3 regions of the Brucella intermedia LMG 3301 genome follow, and region 1 is predicted to be linked to each of the others. Evidence: predicted binding sites of a transcription regulator. Region 1 holds the regulator's gene; each other region holds the start of a gene.

Region 1 (5,981 bases):
ACTGAAGAAGCGTCTTGATGGCGGCGCGACACTCGACACGATCGCTTCCGAACTGGGTGTCGAAAAGCAAACCAAGCGCGGTGTTGTCCGCACCACCAATGATGCCGATATCGGAACCGCTGCCGCAGCGCAGATTTTCCGCGGAGCAAATGGTTTCACCGGCAGCGCTGCCGCACCTTCGGATGATGCCCAGATCCTGTTCAAGGTTACGGAAGTAACCGAACCTGCCGCAGCTGGCCCGGAAGCCATTCCGGAACAACAGCAGAAGTATCAGGCGACCTCACTCTCGGATGACATCCTTGAACAGCTCGTCGGTGAATTGCAGAAGCAGTACCCCGTTAAGATAAATCAGACCGTCATCAACAACGCTTTGGCGTTTTAGGGACGGTGGGCATCCAAAATGGCTGATCTAAAACCCTATATTGCGAAAGCTGCTGCTGGAGAGCCGCTTTCGCTGGAAGATTCCAGGGCCGCCTTCGACATCATGATGTCTGGCCAGGCAACGCCATCGCAGATAGGTGGATTGCTGATGGCGTTGCGTGTACGCGGTGAAACGGTACCGGAGATCGCCGGTGCCGTTGCCTCCATGCGCTCCCGCATGCTGGGAGTGTCCGCTCCCGACAATGCAATCGATATTGTCGGAACGGGTGGTGACCAGTCGGGCTCATACAATGTTTCGAGCTGCTCGGCGTTTGTTGTGGCTGGGGCGGGTGTCCCTGTCGCCAAGCATGGCAACCGGGCCCTTTCCTCTCGCTCAGGTGCCGCCGATGCGCTCGCCGCGCTTGGCATCAATATCGAAGCCGATGCAAACACGATCGGCCGCAGCATCACCGAAGCCGGTCTTGGCTTCATGTTCGCGCCGATGCACCATTCCGCCATGCGCCATGTCGGCCCTTCACGGGTCGAACTCGGCACGCGTACCATTTTCAATCTGCTTGGACCTCTTTCCAATCCGGCCAGCGTCAAGCGTCAGCTCGTCGGAGTATTCGCACCTCAATGGCTCGTACCTTTGGCCGAAGTGCTCAAGGAACTGGGTTCCGAAGCGGCATGGGTTGTCTACGGCGATGGTCTCGACGAAATGACCACCGCAGGCGCGACGCAGATTGCGGCTCTTGAGAAGGGCCAAATCCGTACTTTTGAAATCACGCCGGAAGAAGTCGGGCTTCGCCGTTGCGATCCTGCGGAACTGAAAGGCGGCGAGGCTGCCGTGAACGCGAAGGCTCTGCTGGGTGTACTTGAAGGCGATAAAAACGCCTATCGAGACATCGTGTTGCTCAATTCGGGCGCGGCGCTCGTCATTGCTGGCAAGGCGAAAGATTTGAAAGAAGGCATCGAACTGGCGGCGCAATCCATCGATAGCGGTGCCGCACTTGGTGTTTTGCAGAAGGTGATTGCCGTTTCAAACGACAACACCGCCTGACGGAAAGGATCAAGTTATGTCTACCGATATTCTGCGCAAGATTGAGGCTTACAAACGCGACGAAATCGCCGCCGCCAAGGCCGAGCGTAGCGTGGCAGATCTGAAAGCACGCGCTCAGGATCAGGAAACACCGCGCGGTTTTCTTAAGGCATTGGAAGCGAAACGCGCGGCTGGGGAATTCGCCCTGATAGCCGAAATCAAGAAGGCGAGCCCTTCGAAAGGCCTTATTCGTCCTGATTTCGACCCGCCCGTCCTTGCACAGGCCTACGAGGCTGGTGGCGCGGCGTGTCTTTCCGTGCTGACCGACGCGCCATCCTTTCAAGGAGCGCCAGAATTTCTGACGGCGTCCCGCAACGCATGTAGCCTGCCGGCACTTCGCAAAGACTTTTTGTTCGATACCTATCAGGTGCATGAAGCCCGCAGCTGGGGCGCTGACTGCATTCTGATTATCCTGGCCAGCGTCGATGACGATCTGGCGAAAGCGCTCGAAGAAACCGCTTTCGAGCTCGGAATGGATGCTCTCATCGAAGTACACGACGAGACCGAGATGGAACGCGCACTCAAACTGTCGTCGCGTCTGCTCGGGGTCAACAACCGCAATTTGCGAACGTTTGAGGTCGATCTCGCTGTTTCCGAATGCCTGTCGAAAATGGCTCCCTCCGACCGTTTGCTGGTTGGGGAAAGCGGCATCTTCACACACGAAGATTGTCTGCGGCTGGAAAAGGCGGGGATCGGGACGTTCCTCATCGGAGAAAGCCTGATGCGCAAGGCAGATGTTGCAGCGGCGACCCGCGAACTTCTGACCGGCAAGGCCTGACCGATGGTCTCCAAACTCACCCATATCGACCAGAGTGGCGCTGCCAACATGGTGGATGTTGGGAGCAAGGACGAGACGGAGCGTCAGGCTGTGGCCGAAGGATCGGTCAGAATGAAGCCGGAAACGCTGGCGCTCATTCTGGAAGGCAATGCGGCCAAGGGGGATGTCATCGGCACTGCGCGTCTGGCAGGCATCATGGCAGCGAAAAAGACCTCGGACCTTATTCCCCTCTGCCATCCATTGATGCTGACCAAAGTCGTGGTCGAAATCGAACCGGACCACACGTTGCCCGGCCTGCGCGTTCGTGCACTCGCCAAGCTGAAGGGACGCACCGGCGTGGAAATGGAAGCTCTCACCGCCGTTTCAGTTACCTGCCTCACGATCTATGATATGGCCAAGGCGGTCGACAAGCATATGGAGATCGGCGGCATCCGCGTTATCGAAAAGAGCGGTGGCAAATCAGGCGACTGGACGGCATAAGCCGTTCTTCCAGATATGCTGCTGACTTTGCTTTGGATCAATTCTGCCAATCGTTTTTTATGGTTTAGACGGGGCAGAAATTCAGTTCGAGAGGAAACGCCATGTCCCTTCTCCCGGTCGATGAAGCACTGGCCCGCATTCTGAAGTCGGCGGAGCCGCGCGGCACTGAGCAGATCGCTTTGTCAGATGCTGGTGGGCGTGTCGTTGCAACACCCGTGCTGGCACATTTTCTGCAGCCGCCTTTTGACGGTTCGGCGATGGACGGCTATGCCCTGATCGCGCCGGACAACATCTCCTATCCTGCCGAGTTCGATATCATCGGCGAGTCGGCGGCGGGCAATCGCTTCGAAGGCGAATTAAGAAGCGGGCAGGCAGTCCGCATTTTCACCGGCGCGCCGCTTCCCAACGGTACCGACACAATCGTCATTCAGGAGCATACCGAGCGCTCAGGCAACCGGCTGATCGTCCATAAAGGCATGGAACCGGGACGGCATATACGCCGCGCGGGCCTGGACTTTTCGCCGGGCGACATAGTCATTCCATCAGGCCGTGAACTGGATGCCGCTGCGCTGTCGCTGGCAGCGGCCAGCGGCAATGCGAAAATCGACGTATTCAAAAAGCCCACGGTAGCCATTATCGCCACCGGCGACGAGCTTGTTGCTCCGGGCGAGATACCCGGAAAAGACCAGATCGTTGCATCGAACAGTGTTGGAATTGCCGAGATCGTAAGGCGAGCCGGCGGGACTTCTCAAGATAAGGGGATCATTCCCGATGATCCCGCTAAAATAGAGCAGGCAATAAAAGATAGCCTGCAAAGCGGTGTCGACGTTCTGGTCACAATCGGCGGAGCTTCGGTCGGTGCCAGGGACTTTGTCCATGGCGCGCTGCAGAAACTGGGCGTCGACCTCGATTTCTGGAAGATCGCCATGCGGCCCGGCAAACCGCTGATGCATGGACGGATCGATGTGAATGGCAAGATTGTCCATATTATCGGCTTGCCCGGCAATCCTGTTTCCAGCCTGGTGTGCAGCCTTGTTTTTCTCCGGCCGCTTGTCGCGAAGCTCGCCGGCACCAGCCTTGACGCCGATATCCGTCCGGCGAAGCTGGGTGTTGCCCTGCCAGCTAACGATCCTCGCCGCGATTATATCCGGGCTACCATCGAATCACGACCGGATGGAACGCTGGTCGCGTCGCCTTTTCCGTTGCAGGATTCGTCCATGTTGTCCGCCCTCGTCCGCTCAAAAGCGCTTATCATCAGGGATGAGAACGCTCCCGCTGCCGCTAGTGGCGATGATTGCCGAGTTCTGATGCTATAGCGGCGATGCCTCCTCGGAACATGAGGAATTCGCCCTAAGCCCCGGTGGGATATATATTATTCAGAATGTCGTCCCACCCACTCCGGTGGCAGGAATGCAGCGCCGGAACATCCCATCTTTCCTTGTTTTGAGCATTAACGATTTTAAAACCATTGCAGAACAAGACTGGAACATATAGTGTTCGTTCTGGTTTTGTTTTTCTCGATTCTTGGCCGGGAGGGTGTCGCGCATGTTGACCCGTAAGCAGCACGAGCTTCTGCTGTTCATTCACGAACGTCTGAAGGAAACGGGCATTCCTCCCTCTTTCGACGAGATGAAGGAAGCGCTCGATCTGGCTTCAAAATCGGGTATCCATCGTCTGATCACTGCTCTGGAGGAGCGTGGCTTTATCCGCCGCCTGCCCAACAGGGCGCGTGCACTTGAGGTGTTGCGGTTGCCGGATTCAATCGCTCCTGGGCTCAATGCCCAAAAGAAGTTCGCTCCCAGCGTGATCGAAGGCAGTCTTGGCAAAGCGCCGCCCCCCCCTCCACCGGCTCGCCCTGCCCCTGTAGCTACCAATGACGACACGTCGGCAACGGTATCCGTACCGGTCATGGGACGAATAGCTGCGGGTGTGCCGATCTCCGCCATTCAGAACCAGACCCACTCCCTCAGCCTCCCGCCAGAAATGATCGGCGCGGGCGAGCATTACGCGCTTGAGGTCAAAGGGGATTCAATGATCGATGCCGGAATTTTCGACGGAGACACGGTGATCATCAAACGCGGAGATTCCGCAAATCCCGGTGAGATCGTGGTAGCTCTGGTCGATGATGAAGAAGCGACCTTGAAGCGCTTTCGCCGTAAGGGTGCCTCCATCGCTCTGGAAGCGGCTAATCCCGCTTATGAAACGAGGATATTCGGCCCTGACCGTGTTCGCGTACAGGGGAAGCTCGTCGGTCTTATCCGCCGTTACTAGAGCACGTCTTCCGAAAGCGGGAACCGGTTTCGGGTGATGCGCGTGACAAAACTAGATCGAGCGGTTTGGATTGAATAGAGCGAGAGACCGCTCGAAATCAATTGCAATGCGTTGTGGGGTTGTCCGCATCCGATGAACAGTCTGCTACGGTTCGAGTGGAACCGGATTTGGGCTTATATTCTCGTTCGGGCAAGCCGCGTGCCGCGCGCGAATGAATGCGATGCAAATGCCAGGGACGACTTGGAACATCAACAGCGTATGTAATTCGGTCGTCCGGACGCAAATCAGGCCTCGGCTGCTTCTCGTCAAGCCTCGCAGTTTCATGCGATTTTCCCGTTGCCGCTTTGGGAGAGCGGCTTTCATCGCGTTGTTGTCCGAGTCTGATTTCTACGGCTCCTTTCAGCGCCAGATCGCGTTTACTGATGCTGGTAATCGTTGAGCGACCACATGTAGCATCCTTGCCCGGAACAGCCAGGATGACCACATCCCCGATATTGCAGGCAATCTCCCGCATTGCCGGTTCTCCAGTATAGGCAAGCGTGCGACCATCACGCAGGGTAATTGTGCACACTCCCTCAACACACTCAAAACCATCGGACGCGGCCAGCTTTTCTTTTTTAACCGAAAGCGGGGGGATCATTTCCTTGACGAGATAGGCAGTTTTCCAATTGTCGATTGTGAACTGGGAAGGTCGATTTCGATTAACCGCAAGCCTTCCGTCCTCCAATCGGACGCCTACCAGCTTGGCATCTTCGGATACGACGATATCGGGAAATGGTTCCCTTAAAAAAACCATCAGGCCGAGGACGACAAATGGGAGCGCCAGTACCTTCAGTCTGGTGGAAAGCACAACCGCCAGAACCAGCGCAATGGTCCAGAAAACAAGAGTAAGCGCGGGCATGGTTCCTGGATTACCATCCGGCGACCAGGTCGCGACGAAGGCAGCAATGTGCCTTACCGCGAAAATGCCCCAGCCCATTATTTGCAAAGGCA
Region 2 (5,981 bases), 1.2 Mb from region 1:
AGTAGCGGTCATAGACATATTGCATCACCTCTTCGCGGCGCTCATGCTCGAAATCGACATCGATATCCGGCGGTTCCTGCCGCTCGGCGGAGATGAAGCGCTCGAAGAGGAGGTCCACTTCCGTCGGGTTCACGCCGGTAATGCCGAGGCAGAAACAGACCACGGAATTGGCCGCCGAGCCGCGCCCCTGGCAGAGAATGCCTTCTCCGCGGGCATAGTTCACAATGTCATAGACGGTGAGGAAATAGGGCTCGTATTGAAGCTGGGCGATCAGCGCCAGCTCCTTGTTGATCAGCGCCTGCACCTTGGGCGGGATCGTGTCCGCGCCGTAATGGCGGGCAGCGCCTTCCCAGGTGAGATCGTGGAGATGCTGCCGTGCCGTCTTGCCGGGCGGAATGGGTTCATCGGGATAGGCATATTTCAGCTCGTCAAGCCGGAAGGTGATGGGCGCCGCGAAATCGGCACTCGCCGCGACGGCTTCCGGATAATCGCGGAACAGCCGCAGCATTTCCCTGGGCGGTTTCAGATGACGTTCGGCATTCTTTTCCAGAAGCTGCCCGGCAGCGAAGACTGTCGTGTAGTGGCGGGTTGCCGTCAGCACGTCCTGAAGCGCGCGGCGGTCGGGATGATGATAGAGCACGTCATTGGTGGCGATCAGCGGCACATTGGCTTCGGCGGCGAAACGGGCGATGCGTTCCGCGCGGCGTCCGTCCTGCCCCTGATGCGGCATGGCGAGCGCCAGCCAGACGGAGCCGGGGGCGGCCTTGGCGATATCCGCAAGGCGGTCGGCAAAGTCCGGCCTGTCGTCCTCGGGCGGAAAGACCGCGATCTGGAATTGCCGGGCGCGAAACAGCAGGTCGCTCCATTCGAGATGGCATTCGCCCTTGGTGGCGGCGCGGGTCTTGCCTTCGGTCAGCAGGCGGCACAATTGCCCATAGGCTGCGCGATCACGCGGATAGACGACCATGTCCGGCGTTCCGTCGGTGAAGGACAGGCGGCAGCCGATGAACAGCCGGAAATCGCTCTTGTCGCGAAATTCCTTCCATGCCGCATGGGCGCGCACCACACCGGCCAGCGTGTTGCGGTCGGCGATGCCTATGCCGGACAGGCCAAGCGCATGGGCCTGCAAAACCAGTTCCTGCGGATGCGATGCGCCGCAAAGGAAGGAAAAATTGCTGGCAGCAGCCATTTCAAAAAATCGTGCCATCACGCAAACAACCCATGCAGAAACCAGCGCGGATGATTGAGGCCGTCATAAAGCCCCTCGCGAAAAATCCAGAAACGCTGGCCGTTTTCGTCCTCCACCCGGTAATAATCGCGCAGTTCCGGCACGTTCTGGCCGATTGCACGCCACCATTCCGGCTCGATCCGTTCCGGCCCTTCGGCAAGGCGCACCTGATGGCGCACCCGCCGCCACAGGAAGAAGGAAGGCGGACTGTCAGGCACTTCCGCCACGCTTTCGATCAATTGCGGCGGGCGAAACAGTTTTATGGGGCGCGCGGGCGGATCGCCGGGAAGCCCTGGGGGAGGCCCTGGGGGAAGCGCCGGGGGAAGCCCTGAGGGAAGCATTGGAGCGCTTTCATGACCGGCTTCGCCCTTGCCGTCCGCATGGAGGGCGGGACGCAGGCCGAAGGCGCGTTCGGGAATATGGGTGTTGCGCGAAAAGGAAACGAGAACGCGGTCCTGTCCAAGCCGCGCCGAAAGCCGATCGACAAGCTGGCTGAAACCCGCTTCATCCTCCTCATGCTGGTCGAGCCCCGTCTGGCGCTGGGCGACGGGTGCGCAGCGCAACGCCGCCAGCCGGATCATGTCGAAGCCGAAACCGGCGTCGAGGGGAGAGGTCAAGGCGTTGAGCCTTTCGCGGGCAAGGCGCAGGAAAACCCTGTCGTCGCGCAAGGGCTGGCCGGTTTCGATATGGATATGGCGCACGTCGCCATCGACACGGAAGAAGGAGGCCTCGATCAGCAGCCCGCCCTTGCCCTCCGGTTCAAGCTGCGCAAAAAGCGCCTGCGCCAGTTCCTGCAATATGTGTTCGACCAGCTCCATCCCCGTGACAGGTTCCGACAGGCGGCGTTCGGCGGTGCGGAGCGGCAGGATGCGCAAGGGGGAAATCGGCGCGCGCTCGCGCCGCGCCAGCCGGTCGAGCCGGGTCGCAAGATCGGTGCCGAAGCGGGCGGTGAGCGCGGCGCGCGGAAGCCCCATCACATCGCCGATGCGTTTCAGCCCGGCGCGCTTGAGCCCGGTTTCGGCAGCTTGCGTCAGTTCCAGCGCGGAAAGCGGCAGGCGGGGAAGCTGCCGGTCGGCCTCCGCCCTGCTGAAGACGTCGCCCTTTGTTCCGCGTGCCAGAAGGCGTGCGGCAAAACTGTTGTCGGCAATCGCTGCCTGCACCTTCAGCCCGGCGCGTTCGATGCGGCCGATGGCGTCGGCGCGCATGGCGGCGAGCCCGCCGAACAGATGTGCGCAGCCGGTTATGTCGAGCATCAGCCCATGCGGCTCATCGTAGGCGACGAGCGGCGTGTAGCGCTCGCACCAATGAGCAAGGCGCTTGAGCAAGGCCGCATCCTGTTCTGGTGCTGCGGCCGCCACTTCCAGTCTTTCCACGCGGGCGCGGGCATCCGTCAGCGCCATGCCGGGGAAAAGATCGAGCCTTGCCGCCGCCGCATCCACCGCCGTCAGGCGCAGCGCATTGGCCGTGCGCTCGGTCACCACCAGGGGCGGGCGCTCCCTGCCGTCATGCGGAACGGCGCGGCGAAGCCGGTCGGTCGGCAGAAACGGAAACCACAGGGCGAGAAACAAGCGTTCTGCCGTCCCGTTCTCGTGCACCAAATTCAAGGGTTTCATTGTTCCATTCCATGATCCATTGTCCGCATGTGCCGTGGCGGTTGCGCTCCAGCACGGCGGAAAAGGCGGGCTTTCCCGGCGCACTCGCTCCGCTTGAACGCGATGGCGCGGGCGCCACCCGCCAGCGGCTGACGGCAGCGCTTTGCACCGCCGTCCGGTGGCTCCTTAGCAGGATGACGGGCAGCTGCGCGGTTTCTGTTGCCAGAAGCAGGCGGCGCGAGGCGGTGAGGTCGAGACATTTCGGCTGGCCTGTCACCGAGGCGACGACACCGGAAACAAGATGCGAGGCCTTGCCGCCGCTGCCCGCTTCCAGCGCATCGTTTGCCGCTTTCAGCACATCCTGCGCCGTGGGGCAGCGCACGATCAGAAGCCGCGACGGATCGATCCCGAAGGCATGGAGCCCCGGCGGATAAAGCCCCCCATATTCGCTGGCAGCCTTTTCCTCCTCGATCCAGATGATGGGGCGCCGATATTGTGTGGAGCGCTCTGCCGCGCGGGCGGCAAAGGCGAGCGCAAAGCCGGTCGCCGCCATATGCGCGCCCGGATTTTCGGCAAAGACCTCGTGCAGCGCATCGCCCGCCAGACCATGCGGAAAGGCGGCATCGGCCCCGGCAAGGCCAAGCGTGAAACTGCGGGCGCGCGCAAAACCGCACCTGTCCTCGCTTCCTGTCCTGCTGGCAAAACTGCCTTGCGGATCATTGCCTGCAATGGCCGTAACCATGCGCCGCAACGCCGCGATGTCGATGCCGCTCACGTTCGATTCCTGTCAAATTGTTCTCTATTTGTTCTAGTATTGAATCGAGCGAGGCAAGAGTCAAGCGGGATCCGTCGGCGGGATCAGTCGGCGGGATCAGCCGGCAGCATGTGTGGATAAGAAAAATCCTTCCCTGGAGCGCCCTGCGTTCATTGGGACGCATAAAGGTCGCTCTGAGAGGGAAGCATTTATCGTCATGGGCGATCAGCTGGCACCACAGTTGCAAATTCCTCAGGCCGTGGCGAAAAGAGTGATTTTCGAGTACCGGAGCGGAGCGTATTTGAAGGTAGGCGGGCAGCAGAACGCAGACAAGGCGCTCTTTCCGCCCCGGCCTCACGAAGAATGCAACTGTAGTATCAGGCGGCTTCCCGGAAAGGCACGCCTGCCAGTTGCGCCAGATGGCCGGGAAGGTCGGTGCCAGCGCCAGCCGCATTGATCGTGTCGAAATAATCATGCCAGCCGGTGGCAGTGATTCCGGCAATCAGCATGTCGAGGGCTGCTTCGTCCGGGAAACGCCAGATGGCGAAGAAATTCTGACCGGGTGCAAAAGGCTTTGTCGCGTCGACAGGCCCCAATGCCAAAGCCTCGATACCGAGCGCCGCAAGTCCGCCCATCCCCGCGCCGACTTTCTCGAAGAAGGCCTGCCGGCCTTCAGCATCGAGTGCGTGCCAGCTCGATTTCGGGGAATAAAGCTCGGCGAGGTAATAGGTCATGACATATCCCTTAGGGTTTCATTGATCTTGAAGGAGCGACCGGCGTCGGTGCGGCTCCAGATGCGGCGCAGCAAGGTGCTGAGAAGCTGCTGTTCGCCTGACGAGAGATCGCTCATCAGGCTTGCAATCCATGCGGTATGTTGTTCGAAAAGCTGTTGCGCCAGCAGCGAGCCTTCGGATGTCAGCCGGACAGTCAGCTTGCGGCGGTCCTCGCTATCCGCGTGACGCTTGAGGAAACCGTCGCGCTCCAGCCCGTCCAGCAGGCCGGTGATGGTGGCGCGCGTGACGCCTGCGCGTTCCGAAAGCGCGTGCGGCGAGAGGCCCTCGGGCGCATCGTGCAGCAGAAACAGCAGGACGAACTTGCCCTCCGAAAGCTTGTGCGGCGCCAGCCGGCTGGCGCAATCCCGGTCAATGGCCGCAGCAAGCGACAAGACTTCAAAACAGGCTTTCAGCGCGTCGGTGGACGGGCTGTGCCGGCGTTCCATTTCGCCCAGAAGGGCACGATGCTTTTGCTCGATAATTTCCATACGGCACCTTATAGTAAGGTGCCGTATTAAATGCAAATGATTTGATTGCGTGACAAGGAAGAGTAGAAAGCTTGAATGAACAGAATATACGGTTTATATATGGTTCGTATATCAAATGCTTATTCCGGACACTGTTATGGGTATCGTAAAGATCGGTGACGAACTGCACGAGGAACTGCGCAAGGCGAGCGACGTCATGTGCCGTTCGATCAATGCGCAGGCTGAATACTGGATGAAGATCGGCATGCTGGCGCAGGCCCATCCCGACCTGTCGTTCAACGAGATCGTGCAGATGCAGTTGCGCGCAGCGCAGGTCGAGCTGCCGGTTCTGCCGGTGCTGGAAGTGCAGCCGTCATGACCAAGACGCCGGCCGAAGTGGAAAAGATGGCGGCATCCGGCGCGCTGCTCGCCTCGGTTTTTGCCCTTCTCGACCGCACGCCGCTGGCGGGCATGACCACGATGCAGGTCAACGATCTGGTCGAGGACTACATCACCCGCGAATTGCAGGCGCGGCCTGCCAGCAAGGGGCAATATGACTATCCTTACGTGCTGAACAGCTCCAGGAACGAGGTCGTCTGCCATGGCATGCCGTCGGATAACGAGATCATTCAACACGGCGAGATCATCAATTTCGACATCACGCTGGAAAAGGACGGCTATATCGCCGATTCCAGCAAGACCTACATGGTGGGCGAAGTTGCGCCCTTTGCCTCGCGGCTGGTCCGCGTGACCTATGAGGCGCTGTGGAAGGGAATTGCCGCCGTGCGTCCCGGCGCGACGCTTGGCGATATCGGCCATGCGATCGAACGTCACGCCAAGCGGCATGATTACAGCATCGTGCGGGAATATTGCGGCCATGGCATCGGTCGCGAGATGCACGAGGAACCGCAGGTCCTGCATTTCGGCAAGCCCGGCACCGGGGTTCGCCTGCGCGAAGGCATGGTGTTCACCATCGAGCCGATGCTCAATCAGGGTACGGCCAAGGTGAAGCAGGAAAAGGATGGCTGGACGGTGGTGACGCGGGACGGAAAACTGTCAGCGCAGTTCGAGCATACGGTCGCCGTCACGGCCAATGGCGTGCGGGTGCTGACCTTGCGTCCCGGCGAGGAAAAGATGCTGGCGGCAATCAAGAACGCAGTCTGACTT
Region 3 (5,981 bases), on a different contig from region 1:
ATATCTGGAATCAGGCGCGTTTCGGGTAGGTTCTTCCAATACTTCTTAGGCATTTCCGCGCGCATCGCATTCAACTTTACCCGTGCCGGATTGAAGATGTTCGCGAAATAGGTGCCCCAAAGCGTTTCGGTGGCATCTTCCGATAAGTCAGGGCGTGAACCGCCTGGATGGTAGCTAAGTCTGCCGGCTTCAAATCGAGCTGTAAGCCTTGGCGTGGCGATCACCCAGTCCATATCCGCGAAACGCTTTGCGAAAAAGGAACTACCCGGCTCGACTATATTATGCTCCGGCTCAAACCAAGCAGCAAAGCGACGACGCAATCCAGTCTCAGGTAATTCGCGAAACCGTACGAAAGCATGCATCTTGTGGATATCACGACCAACCGATTTTGCCATGAGATGCAGCCGCCGCCCAAGCGGGTCCGCATGGCTTAAAGGTTCTCCCGCGTTTCGGTCAAGCCGCCACAACGCCTGATAGAGCAGTCCGAACCGTTCCGGATTAGAATGCCAGATAACCGAATGCGCAAGCTTCAAAAACCCCTGCGTAACGCTTGCCTTATGCTCACCAGGCGCATTGGGCAGCGACGCCCCATCAAACAATCCGTCTGCTCCGATCCAATCGATATCATTTGGCTCGATACCATGTGATATCGCGATGCGCGCCATCTCACGCCACGCATCGAAGGTGCCGCCGTCGGGTAGTTTAACGGAATAGATCATAATAGCCGCAGTTGCTCAGCGGGAGGTGCACATCGAGCGCGTAAATCGACGTTGTCGATGAGCCGCCCCGGCGACCAGCCAGGTGTCATGATAAAAGGGCGTGCCTTGTTCATGTTGGCACCTATCCGCACCAGATCTTCGTATCTTAAACCGCCGTTCTGGCGCGCAACGATTATGCGATCCACCGTGCGGGTGCCAAATCCAGGAACACGCAGCAGCAATTCACGGCTTGCACGGTTTACATCCAGAGGGAACAGGCCACGGTGCTGTATGGCCCAGGCAAGTTTTGGGTCCAGTTCCAGATCAAGATGACCAGCCTTCATGCCGGTAGCGATTTCCTCGGCAGTGAAACCATAAAAACGCAAAAGCCAATCTGCCTGATATAGGCGGTGTTCACGCAGTAGAGGAGGCTGGATCAAGGGCAGAGCTGCGGAGGCGTCCGGGATCGGGGAGAATGCTGAATAATAAACCCGTCGCAGCTTGTAACCACTGTAAAGCCGTGTCGACATTTTGAGGATGGTCACATCGTCTGCCCCATCCGCGCCGATGATCATCTGCGTACTTTGCCCGGCCGGTGCAAACCGGCGCGGCTTACGCCCGGTATGGGTCTTATCTTTTGCCGCCTCGCCTTCCAGCCGCACTTGTGCCATCGCACCACGGATCGTTTCAGGGCGTTTTTCCGGAGCGAATTTGCGCACACTTGCGTCCTCCGGCAATTCGACATTAATCGATAGCCGATCAGCCCAAAGCCCGGCCTCCCGGATCAAGTCCGGACTTGCATCGGGAATCGTCTTGAGATGGATATAGCCGCGGAAGCCGTGACCCTCCCGCAATGTCCGCGCGATGCGTACCATATCGGACATGGTCTGGTCGGGGGACTTGATGATGCCCGAGGACAAGAACAGGCCCTCGATGTAATTGCGTCGATAAAATTCCAGCGTGAGTGAGACAACTTCCTCGACTGAGAACCGCGCCCGTTCCACGTTCGAGCTGACCCGGTTTATGCAATAGGCACAGTCGAAGATGCAGAAGTTGGTCATAAGAATTTTCAGCAGGCTGATACAGCGCCCATCCGGAGTGTAAGCATGGCAAATCCCTGCGCCTCCCGACGATCCGACACCGCCCTTGCTTGCATCGCGCTTCTCGCCACCGCTTGACGCACAAGATGCATCGTATTTTGCCGCATCCGATAGGATGGCAAGTTTATCCTGAAGGCTCTTTTTCACCATGTGAGCGAAGATACATGTTCATGTTTTGTTCGTCAATAAAAGAGATTTTTTTGCGGATCGCTCACCACGACGTGACCTGTCGCCTGCAAATCTGTTCCCGAAGCCACCGACGCACCGATCTTCCCGATTTCCCAAATGCCAATAGACACCCGATCGAAGTGGGAAAGCGTGCGTCTAATGGCGGCTGCCTTCGACATAAGCCTCGCAAGCGGCCCCCTGCAGGACACGCGCGACGGCGGCAAAGACCTCTTCGCGTTCCTTGATGCTGAGGTCTTTGATGAGTTTTATCTTCTCTTCTCTTCTCTTCCCTATCCGGTCTCACTCTGAACAGACGTGGGATATTGACCGATCTCATCAAGCCTCGGTCACGACAGAGCTAGGATAGAGGAAATTTCTGTTCAAGACCTCAGTGAAGCTTGAACTCGCCTTCGACGCGGCGCCATTCATTCGGTCCGATCAAGCACTGATGCGTATAGCGGACAGAATGGAGCGGGCCTTCAAGCCTGGACTGCCAGAAATCCAGGAACCTGTGCATCTCAGGAAAATCGGGTGCCAGATCGTAGTCCTGCCAGACATAGGTCTGCAGCACGGATTCGAAATCAGGAATGCGATAGAGGATGTGCGCGGTGGTGAGGCCGTAGCCATTGAGCTGACGTTCCAGATCCGATGAGAATTGCATGCTTCATCTCCGTTTCATGACACTGTGAAGTGTGTCGCAAAATTTCACGACCATCAACGGATTTTTAGACGCAATCGCGCCGTTTATTGTTCCTTTCCAGTATGTTAGTAGCATCAGAAGACGAGTGCTAATTTTTTCGTTTCTCCCTCTTGAAATCGAAAAATCTCAAAACCAGATCATTTTGCGCAAAATGCTCGACTTGAGGTTTTGCACCCGCCTGGACCGATCATTCGGTCCGGCCAGAGGGAACAACGTCATCATTTTTGCTCAACGGAGGAAAACATGTCGTTCCGACCGCTTCATGATCGCATTCTCGTCCGCCGGGTCGAATCCGAAGAAAAGACCAAGGGCGGCATCATCATTCCCGACACCGCCAAGGAAAAGCCGCAGGAAGGCGAAGTCATCGCCGTAGGTCCCGGCGCGCGCAACGATGCCGGCCAGATCCAGGCGCTCGACGTCAAGGCCGGCGACCGCATCCTGTTCGGCAAATGGTCCGGCACCGAGATCAAGATCAACGGCGAAGACCTGCTGATCATGAAGGAAAGCGATGTCATGGGCATCATCGAAACCCAGGCAGAGCAGAAAAAAGCTGCCTGAGGCGATAACCCGTCAATCCAACCCATCAGTCAAATAGCTGCCTATTGAGGAGTTAGAGAAAATGGCTGCGAAAGAAGTCAAGTTCCACACCGATGCCCGTGAACGCATGCTGCGGGGAGTCGACGTACTGGCCAATGCCGTGAAGGTCACGCTCGGTCCAAAGGGCCGCAATGTCGTGATCGACAAGTCCTTCGGTGCCCCTCGTATAACCAAGGACGGCGTTTCCGTCGCCAAGGAAATTGAACTGGAAGACAAGTTCGAGAACATGGGCGCCCAGATGCTGCGCGAAGTGGCATCGAAGACGAACGATCTCGCCGGCGACGGCACGACAACCGCGACCGTGCTTGCCCAGGCCATCGTTAAGGAAGGCGCCAAAGCCGTCGCCTCCGGCATGAATCCGATGGACCTGAAGCGTGGCATCGATCTCGCCGTCGATGCGGTTGTCAAGGAGTTGAAGACCAACGCCCGCAAGATCACCAGCAATTCCGAAATTGCTCAAGTTGGTACCATCTCCGCCAACGGGGATACGGAGATCGGTCGTTATCTTGCCGAGGCGATGGAGAAAGTCGGCAACGAAGGTGTGATAACGGTCGAAGAAGCCAAGACCGCTGAAACCGAACTCGAAGTCGTCGAAGGCATGCAGTTCGATCGCGGCTATCTCAGCCCCTACTTCGTCACCAACCAAGACAAGATGCGGGTGGAACTGGAAGATCCCTATATCCTGATCCATGAGAAGAAGTTGTCGAACCTGCAGGCGATGCTGCCGGTTCTCGAAGCCGTGGTCCAGTCCGGCAAACCGCTCGTCATCATCGCTGAAGACGTCGAAGGGGAAGCTCTTGCAACGCTCGTCGTCAACAAGCTGCGTGGCGGCCTCAAGATCGCTGCCGTCAAGGCTCCTGGCTTCGGCGACCGCCGCAAGGCCATGCTGGAAGACATCGCCATCCTGACGGGAGGAACCGTGATCTCGGAAGACCTCGGCATCAAGTTGGAAAACGTCACCCTCAACATGCTCGGCCGGGCGAAGAGAGTGGCGATCGAGAAGGAGAACACCACCATTATCGATGGCGTCGGTTCCAAGGCGGAAATCGATGGCCGCGTTGCCCAGATTCGGGCTCAGATCGAGGAGACAACCTCCGACTACGACCGCGAAAAGCTACAGGAACGTCTTGCCAAGCTTGCCGGGGGCGTTGCCGTCATCCGCGTCGGTGGCTCGACGGAAGTCGAAGTGAAGGAGAAAAAGGACCGCGTCGACGATGCGCTGCATGCGACCCGCGCCGCGGTAGAGGAAGGCATTCTCCCGGGTGGCGGTGTCGCTCTCCTGCGTGCCGTTAAGGCGCTCGAGGGCCTTCCGATCGCGAACGACGATCAGCGTGTCGGCGTCGAGATCGTGCGACGGGCGATTGAAGCACCTGTTCGCCAGATCGCCGAAAATGCCGGTGCCGAAGGTTCGATCATTGTCGGCAAACTGCGTGAAAAAACCGACTTCTCCTATGGCTGGAACGCCCAGACCGGCGAATATGGTGATCTTTATGCTCAGGGTGTCATCGATCCGGTCAAGGTTGTGCGCACTGCGCTGCAGGACGCAGCCTCGGTTGCCGGTCTTCTGGTGACAACGGAAGCGATGATCGCGGAGAAGCCCAAAAAGGAAGCCACTCCAGCCCTGCCGGCTAGCGCCGGCATGGATTTCTAAGCGATTGTCTTTGGCTCGCCTCCGCTGGGGGCGAGCCTCCAATGAGGAGATGAAACATGGTTCAGACTACAATCAAGCGCTCACCCCAACCACTCTATTCTAGAGACCTTGTTGTCTGTCAGAGGGTTTTCGATGACATTCGATCGAGAGCTGGAGTTACCAAGGAAACTGAGGAAGCGGAGCGGATGGCGGCCATCACTGTGGAATTATACAGGCAAGGTGTTCGCGAACCGAGCCATCTAAAAACAATGGTCGAGGCCGCGCGAGGCGTGTTCGATCACCAGGCGCACTAACGACCTGCGCCACATGCAACCGAAACCATCCACTTGGCATCAAAAGGGGGGTCAACCTATGAGAAAGGAAAGATTGCAAAATTCGATTCCGGAGAAACCAGCAGCAATTAGCGCCGAGCATCTGCATCATCCGGCCCAACATTTCGGTCATCCCCGAGACGTTCTTGCAGCCGACGATATCGACATAGACGAGAAACGCGCCATTCTTGCGTCGTGGGCATCTGACATCTTTGCCATCGATTCCAGTCCGACCCTTCGCCTTTATCCTGGAACCGATAAGGCCGTCTCATATGACGAGATCATCGAAGCGCTGAAGACGCTGGACCTGTCTGATCGGCAAGGGCGAGGCGCTCAAGTATCGAAGAATGCACGGCAAAATCCGCAGCTAATCCGTCGAACGGCCAGCGCTACCAGATGTTTCACCAATCGCGGATTAAAGCCCTGTACGGGCCTTTGAAGTTAGCGCATCATCAAGAAACCGGACGGCATTGAGGATCGCTTGATCCGCTTCAGGCAGGAGACCGGCCAGCAGATGCCAGACATGGACATGCCCGGCCAGACTTCGAGCGACGTGCGCACCCGTGCCTCGCCCAGATTGGACGCAAGACGGATCGCATCGCTAAGCATGACCTCGTTTTCGCCGATCTGGATCAGCACCGGCGCCAGATCGTGAACATCGGCGAAGACTGGAGAGGCATCAGGATGTGTCGGCAATTCACCGGCGAGGAACATGCGCGCTAGCTTGTTCAGGAATTCCACGCTGCAAAGCGGATC

The links. Region 1 encodes LexA, which represses DNA repair genes until DNA is damaged. Its sites were predicted from a motif close to TGTTCNNNNTGTGTTCNG; they were not measured.
Positions count from the first base shown of each region.
Region 2: OINT_RS00410 (ImuA family protein) is a predicted target of LexA. The motif match lies at 3,614-3,631, and genes of this name have one in related genera.
Region 3: OINT_RS21055 (putative DNA modification/repair radical SAM protein) is a predicted target of LexA. The motif match lies at 1,964-1,981, and genes of this name have one in related genera.

Region 1 covers NZ_ACQA01000001.1:1,327,290-1,333,270, forward strand. The annotation lists gene OINT_RS06285 (peptidyl-prolyl cis-trans isomerase) at 1-382, shown strand, start outside; gene trpD (anthranilate phosphoribosyltransferase) at 401-1,420, shown strand; gene trpC (indole-3-glycerol phosphate synthase TrpC) at 1,437-2,237, shown strand; gene moaC (cyclic pyranopterin monophosphate synthase MoaC) at 2,241-2,717, shown strand; gene OINT_RS06305 (molybdopterin molybdotransferase MoeA) at 2,819-4,033, shown strand; gene lexA (transcriptional repressor LexA) at 4,263-4,988, shown strand; gene OINT_RS06315 (ComEC/Rec2 family competence protein) at 5,086-5,981, opposite strand, start outside.
Region 2 covers NZ_ACQA01000001.1:85,254-91,234, forward strand. The annotation lists gene OINT_RS00400 (error-prone DNA polymerase) at 1-1,207, opposite strand, end outside; gene OINT_RS00405 (Y-family DNA polymerase) at 1,207-2,796, opposite strand; gene OINT_RS00410 (ImuA family protein) at 2,732-3,595, opposite strand; gene OINT_RS00415 (DUF6616 family protein) at 3,952-4,308, opposite strand; gene OINT_RS00420 (MarR family winged helix-turn-helix transcriptional regulator) at 4,305-4,835, opposite strand; gene OINT_RS00425 (ParD-like family protein) at 4,972-5,193, shown strand; gene map (type I methionyl aminopeptidase) at 5,190-5,978, shown strand.
Region 3 covers NZ_ACQA01000002.1:1,842,504-1,848,484, reverse strand. The annotation lists gene OINT_RS21060 (UdgX family uracil-DNA binding protein) at 1-719, opposite strand, end outside; gene OINT_RS21055 (putative DNA modification/repair radical SAM protein) at 716-1,945, opposite strand; gene OINT_RS23950 (hypothetical protein) at 2,126-2,275, shown strand; gene OINT_RS21050 (usg protein) at 2,355-2,627, opposite strand; gene groES (co-chaperone GroES) at 2,910-3,224, shown strand; gene groL (chaperonin GroEL) at 3,286-4,914, shown strand; gene OINT_RS24235 (hypothetical protein) at 4,971-5,207, shown strand; gene OINT_RS23995 (hypothetical protein) at 5,266-5,664, shown strand; gene OINT_RS21025 (alpha/beta hydrolase) at 5,667-5,981, opposite strand, start outside.